DNA from 2 places in the Pseudomonas sp. Tul2A7 genome. Region 1 is predicted to be linked to the other one. Evidence: predicted binding sites of a transcription regulator. Region 1 holds the regulator's gene; the other holds the start of a gene.
The links. Region 1 encodes sigma-54, which starts transcription at its own class of promoters, with help from an activator protein. Its sites were predicted from a motif close to ANTGGCATNNANNTTGCTNT; they were not measured.

Region 2: a site for sigma-54 is predicted at 3,243-3,262, ahead of flgB (flagellar basal body rod protein FlgB). Genes of this name have one in related genera too.

The regions. Positions count from the first base shown of each region.
Region 1 covers NZ_CP186499.1:1,030,169-1,036,199, reverse strand. Annotated here, with positions in the region: gene ACOYXJ_RS04900 (HPr family phosphocarrier protein) at 1-172, opposite strand, end outside; gene rapZ (RNase adapter RapZ) at 188-1,045, opposite strand; gene ptsN (PTS IIA-like nitrogen regulatory protein PtsN) at 1,048-1,512, opposite strand; gene hpf (ribosome hibernation-promoting factor, HPF/YfiA family) at 1,524-1,832, opposite strand; gene ACOYXJ_RS04880 (RNA polymerase factor sigma-54) at 1,906-3,396, opposite strand; gene lptB (LPS export ABC transporter ATP-binding protein) at 3,584-4,309, opposite strand; gene lptA (lipopolysaccharide transport periplasmic protein LptA) at 4,309-4,854, opposite strand; gene lptC (LPS export ABC transporter periplasmic protein LptC) at 4,841-5,413, opposite strand; gene ACOYXJ_RS04860 (KdsC family phosphatase) at 5,422-5,946, opposite strand; gene ACOYXJ_RS04855 (KpsF/GutQ family sugar-phosphate isomerase) at 5,946-6,031, opposite strand, start outside.
Region 2 covers NZ_CP186499.1:3,760,581-3,766,611, forward strand. Annotated here, with positions in the region: gene flgM (flagellar biosynthesis anti-sigma factor FlgM) at 1-133, opposite strand, end outside; gene flgA (flagellar basal body P-ring formation chaperone FlgA) at 282-1,043, opposite strand; gene ACOYXJ_RS16915 (chemotaxis protein CheV) at 1,126-2,058, shown strand; gene cheR (protein-glutamate O-methyltransferase CheR) at 2,105-2,932, shown strand; gene flgB (flagellar basal body rod protein FlgB) at 3,303-3,710, shown strand; gene flgC (flagellar basal body rod protein FlgC) at 3,714-4,157, shown strand; gene flgD (flagellar hook assembly protein FlgD) at 4,173-4,898, shown strand; gene flgE (flagellar hook protein FlgE) at 4,930-6,031, shown strand, end outside.

The DNA.
Region 1 (6,031 bases):
CTGCCGCCAGCATCATCATCGCCATGATGCTTTTACCGTCAACCGTGGTCTCTGGTGTACGACCCACTCTGATCGTGCAATCCGGATACTGCCCGGCCACCCCGACAAACTTGGCCGATGCGCGGGCATGCAGGCCCAGCTTGTTGATGATTTCGATTTCCAGAGCAGGCATCGCGGTGTGAATCCTTTAAGTGAGGTCGCGGTGGCGAACCTGGACGTTCTTCAGGGTTTTCTGCAGGGCCTGACCCAGACGTTCGGTCAGGTAGACGGAGCGGTGATGCCCGCCGGTGCAGCCAATGGCAATGGTGACGTAGGCACGGTTGCTGGCGGCGAAGCGCGGCAGCCACTTGTGCAGGTAGGTGAAGATGTCCTGAAACATTTCTTCGACCTCTGGCTGTGCCGCCAGGTATTCAGCCACCGGCGCATCGAGACCCGATTGCGCGCGCAGTTCCGGCTTCCAGTACGGATTGGGCAGGCAGCGCACATCGAACACCAGATCTGCATCCACCGGCATGCCGCGCTTGAAGCCAAATGACTCGACCAGAAACGCGGTGCCCGGCTCTGGCTGATTCAGCAGACGCAGCTTGATGGAGTCGCGCAACTGGTACAGGTTGAGGTTGGTGGTGTTGATTTTCAGGTCGGCGAGGTCGGCGATCGGGCCGAGCAGGGCGGTTTCATCCTGGATCGCCTCGGCCAGCGAGCGGTTGGCGTTGCTCAGCGGGTGGCGACGGCGGGTTTCGGAGAAACGCTTGAGCAGGGTTTCTTCGTCGGCGTCCAGATACAGGACATCGCACTGAATGTGCTTGGCCCGGACATCTTCAAGCAGCTCGGGAAAACGGGTCAGATGACTCGGCAGGTTGCGCGCATCGATCGATACGGCCACCAGCGGTTGCGCCAGCTCAGTGTGAATCAGCGCCCGTTCGGCCAGTTCCGGCAGCAAGCCTGCGGGCAGGTTGTCGATGCAGTAATAGCCGTTGTCCTCAAGGACATCCAGAGCCGTACTTTTACCCGAGCCGGAACGGCCGCTGACGATGATCAAACGCATGATTAATGCCCGTTCTGCTCGCTCAGGACGACCTGATACAAGGCTTCGCTACTCGGTGCGCTACGCAGCTTTTCGCGCACTTCCTTACGATCCAGCATGCTGGCGATCTGACGTAGCAACTCCAGATGCGCATCGGTGGCGGCTTCCGGGACCAGCAAAACAAACAGCAGGTCAACCGGAGCGCCGTCAATGGCGTCGAAATCGATCGGAGCGTCAAGGTGCATCAGCGCGCTGATCGGCGCTTGGCAACCCTTGAGGCGGCAATGGGGGATGGCGATGCCGTTGCCAAAACCGGTGGAACCGAGTTTTTCACGGGCAATCAACGCCTCGAAGACATCTTGCATCTCCAGAGCCGGCACTTCGCGGGCGATCAGGTTGGCAATTTGTTCGAGGGCTTTCTTTTTACTGCCACCCGGCACGTTCACGAGGGAACGGCCGGGGGTCAGGATACTTTCAAGTCGGATCATGGAATGGGGGGTTATCGACCGGTCGCGCCCTGGAGGAGGCTTTGGGTCTTTTCCTTATGCTTTTTGAGTTGGCGATCCAGCTTGTCGGTCAGCAGGTCAATGGCGGCATACATGTCGTCATGCTCGGCATTGGCAACCACTTCTCCGCCGGGAATATGCAAGGTGGCTTCGATTTTCTGCTTCAGCTTTTCGACGCACATCGTGACTTGCACGTTGGTGATCTTGTCGAAATGGCGCTCTAATCGGTCGAGTTTTTCGTTGATGTAGGTGCGCAGAGGTTCGGTCACTTCCAGTTGGTGTCCACTGATGTTGACTTGCATACAGCTTCTCCTTCGTTGCCAGTGCATAAAGCGGCAGGCTGGATAGCCTGCCACTGGAACGCTGTAACGTGGCTTACATCAACCGCTTGCGTTCGCTCGAAGGCGCGATCCCGAGGGATTCGCGGTACTTGGCGACGGTGCGGCGAGCCACCTGAATGCCTTGTGCCTCCAGTAAACCAGCGATCTTGCTGTCACTCAACGGCTTTTTCTGATTTTCCGCGGCAACCAGTTTTTTGATGATCGCGCGAATCGCCGTGGACGAGCATTCGCCGCCTTCAGAGGTGCTGACGTGGCTGGAGAAAAAGTATTTCAGTTCATAAATACCGCGCGGGGTATGCATGAACTTCTGCGTGGTCACCCGGGAAATCGTCGATTCGTGCATGCCCACGGCTTCGGCGATGTCATGCAGCACCAGTGGCTTCATGGCTTCGTCGCCGTACTCCAGAAAACCGCGCTGATGCTCGACGATCTGGGTGGCTACTTTCATCAGGGTTTCGTTGCGGCTCTGCAGGCTCTTGATGAACCAGCGGGCTTCCTGCAACTGATTGCGCATGAACGTGTTGTCGGCGCTGGTGTCGGCGCGACGGACGAAACCGGCGTATTGGGCGTTGACGCGCAGACGCGGCACCGATTCCTGATTCAGTTCGACCAGCCAGCGCTCATTGTCCTTGCGTACGATGACGTCAGGGACGACGTATTCGGCTTCAGTGGACTCGATCTGTGAGCCCGGACGCGGATTGAGGCTTTGCACCAGCTCGATGACCTGGCGCAACTCGTCTTCCTTGAGCTTCATGCGCCGCATCAACTGGCTGTAGTCGCGGCCGCCGAGCAGGTCGATGTAATCGCTGACCAGACGCTTGGCTTCAGCCAGCCAAGGCGTCTTGGCTGGCAGCTGGCGCAATTGCAGCAGCAGGCACTCGCCGAGGTTGCGCGCGCCGATGCCGGCCGGTTCAAACTGCTGGATGCGGTGCAGGACGGCTTCGATTTCGTCCAGTTCGATGTCCAGTTCCGGGTCGAACGCCTCAAGGATCTCTTCGAGGGTTTCGTCCAGGTAGCCCTGATTGTTGATGCAGTCGATCAGGGTCACGGCGATCAGGCGATCGGTGTCGGACATCGGCGCGAGGTTCAGTTGCCACAGCAGGTGGCTTTGCAGGCTCTCGCCAGCGGAGGTGCGGGTGGTGAAGTCCCACTCGTCATCATCGCTGCTGGGCAGGCTGCTGGCGCTGGTCTGGTAAACGTCTTCCCAGGCGGTGTCGACCGGAAGCTCGTTGGGAATGCGCTCGTTCCATTCGCCGTCCTCGAGGTTGTCCACCGTCGGGGCGGTTTCCTGATAGGAGGGTTCCTGGATTTCGGTGGGTTTCTGTTCGGCGTTGTCGGCCATGGGGTCGGAATTGTCGAAGTCGTCGCCTTCTTCCTGGCGTTCGAGCATCGGATTGGATTCCAGAGCCTCCTGGATTTCCTGTTGCAGATCCAGGGTCGACAATTGGAGCAGGCGGATGGCCTGTTGCAGCTGCGGTGTCATCGTCAGCTGCTGGCCCATTCTCAAGACTAGCGATGGTTTCATGGCAGGGGCTTAACACCTTATTCGCCGGCGCTATGCGCCATCCACTACAGGGCGCCGGGGCGCCAAACTTAAGCAAATTATATGCCTGAAACTGAAGTGTTTGCCTAGAGCGCTGTAACAATTAAAGCGTATTAATTCCTGCTTGAATCGATACAGCGCCCTGGCGGCGCACCGGGCACTGTCGCGCTTACAGGCGGAACTCGTGACCCAGATACACTTCCTTGACCAGATCGTTGGCCAGGATGGTTTCTGCATCGCCTTCAGCAATGAGTTGGCCATCGTTGACGATGTAAGCGGTTTCGCAGATGTCCAGCGTCTCACGGACGTTGTGGTCGGTGATCAATACACCGATGCCCTTGGCCTTGAGGTGGTGGATGATCTGCTTGATGTCGCCGACCGAAATCGGATCGACACCGGCAAACGGTTCGTCGAGCAGGATGAATTTCGGTGCCGTTGCCAGCGCGCGAGCGATTTCCACCCGGCGGCGTTCACCACCGGACAGGCTCATGCCGAGGTTGTCGCGGATGTGGCTGATGTGGAATTCCTGCAGCAGGCTTTCCAGCTCCTTGCGGCGACCGGCCTTGTCGAGTTCCTGACGGGTCTCGAGGATGGCCATGATGTTGTCAGCCACCGACAGTTTGCGGAAGATCGACGCTTCTTGCGGCAGATAGCCGATCCCGGCCTTTGCACGGCCGTGCATCGGCTGGTGGCTGACGTCCAGATCATCGATCAGTACGCGGCCCTGATCGGCCTGCACCAGGCCGACGATCATGTAGAAGCACGTGGTCTTGCCGGCACCGTTGGGGCCGAGCAGACCTACGATCTGACCGCTGTCGATCGACAGGCTGACGTCACGCACGACCTGGCGGCTTTTATAGGCCTTGGCCAGGTGCTGAGCTTTCAGAGTTGCCATTACTGGTTTTTCTCTTCGGTTTTCTTCTTCGGCTGGATCACCATGTCGATGCGCGGACGCGATTCGGTGACTTTGCTGCCGGTAGCGCGACCGGCGCTGGCCAGTTTCTTCACGGTGTCGTAGACGATTTTCTCGCCCTGGGTGGTGTTGTTGTCTTTATCGACAACCTTGGCCTTGTCGATCAGTACGACGCGATTTTGCGCGGCGTGGTACTGAATCGTCACGCCCCAGCCCTGAACGGGTTTGGTGTCGCCGGCAGTCTGCAGTTGTTCGAAGTAGGCGAGGTTGCCGACCGACGTCACAACGTCGATATCACCGGTCGAGGTGCGGGTGATGGTCACGGTGTTGCCTTTGACGATCATCGAGCCCTGAGTGATGATCACGTCACCTTTATAGGTAGCTACGCCGTTCTTGTCGTCCAGCTGGGCATCGTCGGCCTGAATGCGGATTGGCTGCTCTTGATCGTTCGGCAGAGCCCAGGCGCTCACGCTTCCCAGTGCTGCGCCCAGACTGAGCAAAATAGGGAGGGTTTTAACGAGCCTCATACTGTCCTCTTACGTTCGATTGCAGGTGTATCCTGCTTTCCTTCAGGTACGCTTTCATTCCTACGCCAGTCGATACACCGCCAGCGCCCTCGATTCTAACGGGTTGCTCGGTCTGCGCATATTCCCGCTGCGGGAACACTGTCATGCGAGTGGAAGTGATCAGCGTGTCACGTTTCTTTTCATCGGTGCGCTTGATGCGTACCGAATCGATCAATTCGACTTCGGTGCCGCCCGAATTCACTTCGCCGCGTTCGCTGGTCACGTGCCACGGGAAATCCGTTCCGCGGTACATGTTCAGGTCGGGCTTGGTGACCAGCGTGATGTCGGTCGCCTTGACGTGCTCGGCCTTGTCGGACGTCATTTCATACTGCACTTTGCCGTCCGGCAGGTATTGCACGGTATGCGTGTTGGTCGCATACCAGTCGATAGGATTTTCCACAGACGTGGTCGGAGGCTTGTCGAGGAAGCGTTCCGGGCTGATGTTCCAGTAGCCGACCGCTGCAAATAACGCAGCGATGCAGCCGAACAGCAGGAAGTTACGAAATTTTTTGCTGAACATGGTTTGGCTCACAGGTACGCGGCGTTGGCCGCATCGAGGCGGCCCTGGGCGCGCAGGATCAATTCACAGAATTCGCGGGCAGCACCTTCGCCCCCGCGAGCCCGGGTAACGCCATGGGCGTGTTCGCGGACAAAATCGGCAGCGTTGGCCACGGCCATGCCCAGACCGACCCGGCGGATCACTGGCAGGTCAGGCAAATCGTCGCCCAGATAGGCGACTTGTTCATAGCTTAGGCCCAGTTGCTCAAGCAGACCGTCCAGAACCACCAATTTGTCTTCGCGTCCCTGAAACAGGTGCGGGATGCCGAGGTTTTTCGCCCGACGTTCGACCACTGGTGTCTTGCGACCACTGATGATGGCGGTCTGCACGCCGGCGTTCATCAGCATCTTGATGCCCTGACCGTCGAGGGTGTTGAAGGTCTTGAATTCGCTACCGTCTTCAAGAAAGTACAGGCGCCCGTCGGTAAGGACACCGTCGACGTCGAAAACCGCCAGTTTGACCGCTTTGCCGCGTTGCAGCAGATCGTTGCTCATTACATCACTCCTGCGCGCAGCAGATCGGAGAGGTTGAAGGCGCCGACCGGGCGATCATCTTCATCCACAACGACCAGTGCGTTGA
Region 2 (6,031 bases), 2.7 Mb from region 1:
CGGTACTGGCCTGTTCGGCCGGGGTATTCAGCGGCGCGGAGGTGCCGGTTTCGGCGGTTTCCTTGGCGTTGCTGGTACGTGTACTGCCCGTAAGTGACGAGGAGCTGTTCAAACGGCTGAAATCGATGACCATGATAAAAACCTCTGGGAATTTGGACGCTTGCCATGTTTTCGGCCATCCCCTGGAAAACTTTAGGCACATTTACAATGAGCCTTGCATGCGCCGGCGCGTGTCCTGCTGCGGCACAGTTTAGGGAACAGCCGGGGTCAGCGCCAGTTTTCTACATCGCCACTTCCACTTGGCCCGGCGCGGTGACTTGCGCCTTGATGACCCGTTGCGAGTTGAGGTTTTTTACCCGGATCTGCTCTTTCAAACCGCCATTGGCCAGTGCTTCACCGGGCATGCGCACGGCCAGCGTACCGCTACGCGCAGTGATGACCACTTGATCACCTTTGCGAATGACTTCCGCCTGTTCCAGATGAACCAGGGTAATGACCTGATCGGCTACCGTTGGTCGGGTTAATTTCTGCCCGATCGCTTCGTCTACCGAGGTCAGAAAGCCTTGGTTGATCGTGCTCACGTCGCGCTCACGCAGAGTCACGTCTTGTGGTTCGATAATCCCGGCACGTTTCAGCGGTCGGGTGGTTGTCACAATCTCGCGAAACAGGCGGACTTGAGCGGGCACGAACACAGTCCAGGGCGAGGCGCCTTCGCAGCGAACCTTCACGGTAACCCGGCCCAGCGGACGTGCCGGACTCTCCAGCGTGGCTGTCAATTCCTTGTCGCACATAGGCATGCGCATACGGGGGTCGAGCTGGTTTACTTCGATTTCGTAGCGGCCTTCCGTTTGACTGGTAGCCAGATAGTCTTCTACGGTGAACTCAAGAAAGCCCTGAGTGACGCCGATAAGCATGTCAGGCAAGGTAACCGCATCAGCAATGGCAGGGCTGCCAGCGAAAAAGCAGCAAATAGCGCCCGCAGCACAAAGCCCTCTGCGGAGGGGAGATGTCAGGCGTCGAAAAAATGTCGTTTGAGCGTTCATACGAGTTAAAAAGCAAGCGCCGTGCCGTTTAGCAATGAATGTGCGTCGCAACAACACTTGGCGTTGGTGTAGGAGTCTGGGCATGGCTGGTGTAATGGATTCGGTGAACCAGCGCACGCAACTGGTGGGGCAGAATCGCCTGGAGCTGTTGTTGTTCCGTCTCGACGGTCAGCAGCTCTACGGAATCAACGTGTTCAAGGTACGGGAAGTGTTGCAATGCCCGTCGCTGACGTTGATGCCCAAGTCCAGTCCTGTCGTGTGCGGGGTGGCAAATATCCGGGGGGCGACCATTCCGATCCTTGATCTGGCAATGGCCACCGGTTCCGGAGCGTTGAAGGACAAGAACAACCCGTTCGTGATCATCACGGAGTACAACACCAAGACCCAGGGTTTCCTGGTCCGCTCGGTGGAGCGCATCGTCAACATGAACTGGGAAGAGATTCATCCACCGCCCAAGGGCACGGGTCGCGATCATTACCTGACCGCTGTGACTCGAGTGGACAATCAGTTAGTCGAAATCATCGACGTCGAGAAAGTGTTGGCCGAAGTTGCGCCGACACCGGAAGCGATTTCGGTGGGCGTGGTCGATGTCGAGACCCAGACCAAGGCACTGTCGTTGCGTGTTTTGACGGTCGATGACTCGTCGGTGGCGCGCAAGCAGGTCACGCGTTGTCTACAGACGATCGGTGTCGAAGTGGTGGCGCTGAACGACGGCAAGCAGGCGCTGGATTACCTGCGCAAGCTGGTCGACGAGGGCAAGAAGCCGGAAGAAGAGTTCCTGATGATGATTTCCGACATCGAGATGCCGGAGATGGACGGGTACACCCTGACGGCGGAAATCCGCGGCGACGCACGCATGCAAAAGCTTCACATCATCCTGCATACTTCGTTGTCCGGGGTATTCAATCAGGCGATGGTCAAGAAAGTCGGTGCCGATGACTTCCTGGCCAAGTTTCGCCCTGATGACCTGGCATCCCGGGTAGTCGACCGGATCAAAGCAGCAGATATCAGCTAGGAGCGTTTTGCTCCTGGCGGTCAACACGATTTAAGAGGCGGCATCATTGTCTACGGGTAATTTGGATTTCGAACAGTTCCGGGTCTTCCTGGAAAAAGCCTGTGGCATTTTGCTCGGTGAAAACAAGCAGTACCTGGTCTCGAGCCGTCTCAACAAACTGATGGAGCAGCAAGGCATCAAATCCCTGGGTGAGCTGGTTCAGCGCATCCAGACCCAGCCGCGCAGCGGTTTGCGCGAGCAAGTGGTCGATGCCATGACGACCAACGAAACCTTGTGGTTTCGCGATACCTATCCGTTTGAAGTCTTGAAGAACAAGGTGCTGCCTGAAGCGATCAAGGCCAGCCCCAACCAGCGTCTGCGGATCTGGTCGGCGGCGTGCTCGTCGGGCCAGGAACCGTACTCGCTGTCGATGTCGATCGACGAGTTCGAGCGCAGCAATCTTGGCCAGTTGAAGATGGGCGTGCAGATCGTCGCCACTGATCTGTCCGGCCTCATGCTGACCAACTGCAAGACGGGCGAGTACGACAGCTTGGCGATCGGTCGCGGTTTGTCGCCGGAACGTCTGCAGCGCTACTTCGACCCGAAAGGGCCGGGGCGCTGGGTGATCAAGGCGCCGATCAAGAACCGGGTGGAGTTCCGCTCGTTCAACCTGCTCGACAGCTATGCCGCGCTGGGCAAGTTCGACATCGTGTTCTGCCGCAACGTATTGATCTACTTCTCTGCCGAAGTGAAGAAAGACATCCTGTTGCGCATTCACAGCACGTTGAAGCCGGGCGGTTATCTGTTCCTTGGCGCTTCCGAAGCGCTGAACGGTTTGCCGGACCATTACCAGATGGTGCAGTGCAGCCCGGGGATCATTTACCAGGCGAAATGATTGCATCGGCAACACAAAAAACGGCAGGCCCGCAAAGGCCTGCCGTTTTTTTATGCCCGAAGAAATTCTCCCTGACACCACAAAACCCCTGTAGGAGTGAGCCTGCTCGCGATAGCGGTAGCACATTCAGCATCATCGATGCCTGACCCACCGCTATCGCGAGCAGGCTCACTCCTACAGGGACAGTGGTGTGTATGAGATGGACGGCAAGCGGCAGAAAAGCGGCATCCGGCGGAAACCGGTTGCCGCTTTTCTGGCATTGCCGCTTTGCCGACTCCCGGCAAAGCCCCGGTTTACGCGGGTTTTGTGGTTTGGCACGGCGCTTGCTAAAGCTCAGTTACGAAAAACCGGTCACCTGAAGGTTCCCGACATGAGCATCAGCTTCGATAAAGCGCTCGGCATTCACGAAAAGGCATTGGGCTTCCGCGCCCAGCGTGCCGAAGTGCTGGCCAACAACATCGCCAACGCCGATACCCCGAACTACAAGGCGCGGGATCTGGACTTCTCCAAAGTGCTTGAAGCACAGACCCAGAAAAACGCCAACGGCACCATCGCGTTGAACATGACCAACAGCCGTCACATCGAAGCTGAAGGCCTGGGCAACGGCGACGAATCGCTGATGTATCGCACGCCGATGCAACCTTCGATCGACCAGAACACCGTGGACGCCCAACTGGAACAGTCGAACTACGCGGAAAACGCCGTCGGCTTCCAGGCCAGCTTCACCCTGCTCAACAGCAAATTCAAAGGGCTGGTATCAGCCCTGCGCGGAGAGTAATTCATGTCCCTGTCCAGCGTTTTCAACATTGCCGGCAGCGGCATGAGCGCACAAACCACACGTCTGAACACCGTGGCCTCGAACATCGCCAACGCCGAGACCGTCTCGTCGAGCATCGACCAGACCTACCGCGCCCGTCACCCGGTATTCGCCACCATGTTCCAGGGCGGCCAAAACGCTGGCAGCAACTCGCTGTTCCAGAGTCAGGACGCGGCCGGTCAAGGCGTACAGGTGCTCGGCGTGGTCGAAGACCAGAGCAACCTCGAAGCGCGTTACGAGCCGAATCATCCGGCGGCTGACGCCAAAGGCTACGTCTACTACCCGAATGTCAACGTGGTGGAAGAAATGGCTGACATGATTTCCGCGAGCCGTTCGTTCCAGACCAACGCCGAAATGATGAACACCGCCAAAACCATGATGCAGAAGGTACTGACCCTCGGTCAGTAATAAGGGGCGACTGCCATGAGTGTTACCGATACCACCAGCACGCCGAGCCTGAAGGACATTCTCGCCAACTCGGCGAAGACCAGCAGCACCACGACGGGCGGCATCGCTTCGGCGACCAACAGCGCCACCGGCGGTCAAGCGCTGGGCAAGGACGCGTTCCTGCAACTGCTGGTTACCCAGCTGAAAAACCAGAACCCGCTCGATCCACAGGACAACAGCGCATTCGTTGCCCAGCTAGCGCAGTTCAGCAGCCTTGAAGGCATCACCACGCTGAACTCCACCGTGAGTGGCCTGGCCGGCAACTACAACTCGTCGCAAGCGCTGCAGGCGTCGTCGCTGGTCGGTCGCAACGTCATTGTGCAGACCAACACCGCGCAACTCGACGACCCGAGCAAAGGCCTGACCGGTTCGGTGAACCTGTCGACGTCCATTGCTGAGGGCACCGTGACCATCACCGACAGCAGCGGCAAGACGGTTCGCACCATCGATCTGGGCAGTCGCGCCGCTGGCAGTGCCAGCTTCACTTGGGACGGCAAGGACACGTCCGGCACCCTCGTGCCGACCGGTACCTACACCTTCAAGGCGAGCGCACCGATCAACGGCACCGCGACCGATCTGGCCACTTACCTGCCGGCAACGGTCAACAGCGTGACGATCAGCCAGACCGGTGGCGAGCTGATGCTCAACCTGGCTGGCAAGGGCTCCGTTGCCCTGTCCAAAGTACAAACCATTGGTATATAGAGCCGACTAACCGGCAACAAAGGAGTGGAATATGTCTTTCAATATCGGCCTTAGCGGTCTCTATGCAGCCAACAAACAACTGGACGTGACCGGCAACAACATCGCCAACGTCGCGACCGCCGGTTTCAAATCGTCCCGTGCAGAATTCGAAGACGTTTACTCGGCGACCCGCCTGGGCACCGGCAGCAAAGTCATCGGCAACGGTGTGCGCCTGGCCAACGTTTCCCAGCAGTTCACCCAGGGTGACATCAACAACACCGGCAACGTGTTGGACATGGGTATCAACGGTTCCGGCTTCTTCACCATGAGCAACAACGGCTCGATTTCCTACACCCGTGCCGGTACTTTCAAAGTCGACGACGCCGGTTTCATCACCAACACCGACTACACCTCGCGCCTGCAAGGTTACGCTGTGGATTCCAGCGGCAAAATCATCAAGGGCGTGTTGACCGACCTGAAGATCGACACCTCTAACCTGGCGCCAAAGTCCACTTCGGCCGTGGCTTCGAGCATCAACCTGAACTCGTCGGCACCGGTGATCGTTGATACCGGCGCCACCGCTGTCAAGTTCGATCCGTCCAAGGTCGAGACTTACACCGAGTCGTTCAGCACCCCGATCTATGACACCCAGGGCAACAAGCACAACATGGATCAGTACGTCGTGAAGACGGGCGAAAACACCTGGAAGGTGTACACGCTGGTCGATGGGCGCAACCCGGATGCAACCGGCAGTGATCCAAGCAAAGCTGCCACTCCGCCGATTGCATCGACTTTGACGTTCGACTCTGCCGGCAAACTCGTCCAGGTCAGCACTCCTGCTCCGGTTGCAGGTGATCCTGCGGTAATCAGCAGTGATCTGACACTGAAAAACTGGGTGCCGGGCACCGTCACCAACGGTACTTTCACGCCTAACGGCGCGGCTGCCAACCCGAACGGCGTGACCGTTTCCATGGCCAAGACCACTCAGTACAACGCGGATACCTCGCGTACCATCCCGACTCAGGATGGTTACGCCACTGGCCAGATCACCAACCTGACCATCGACGGTACCGGTACGTTGTTCGCCAACTTCAGCAACAACCAGAACAAGGCGATCGGTCAGGTTGCACTGGCCAGCTTCACCAACGAGCAAG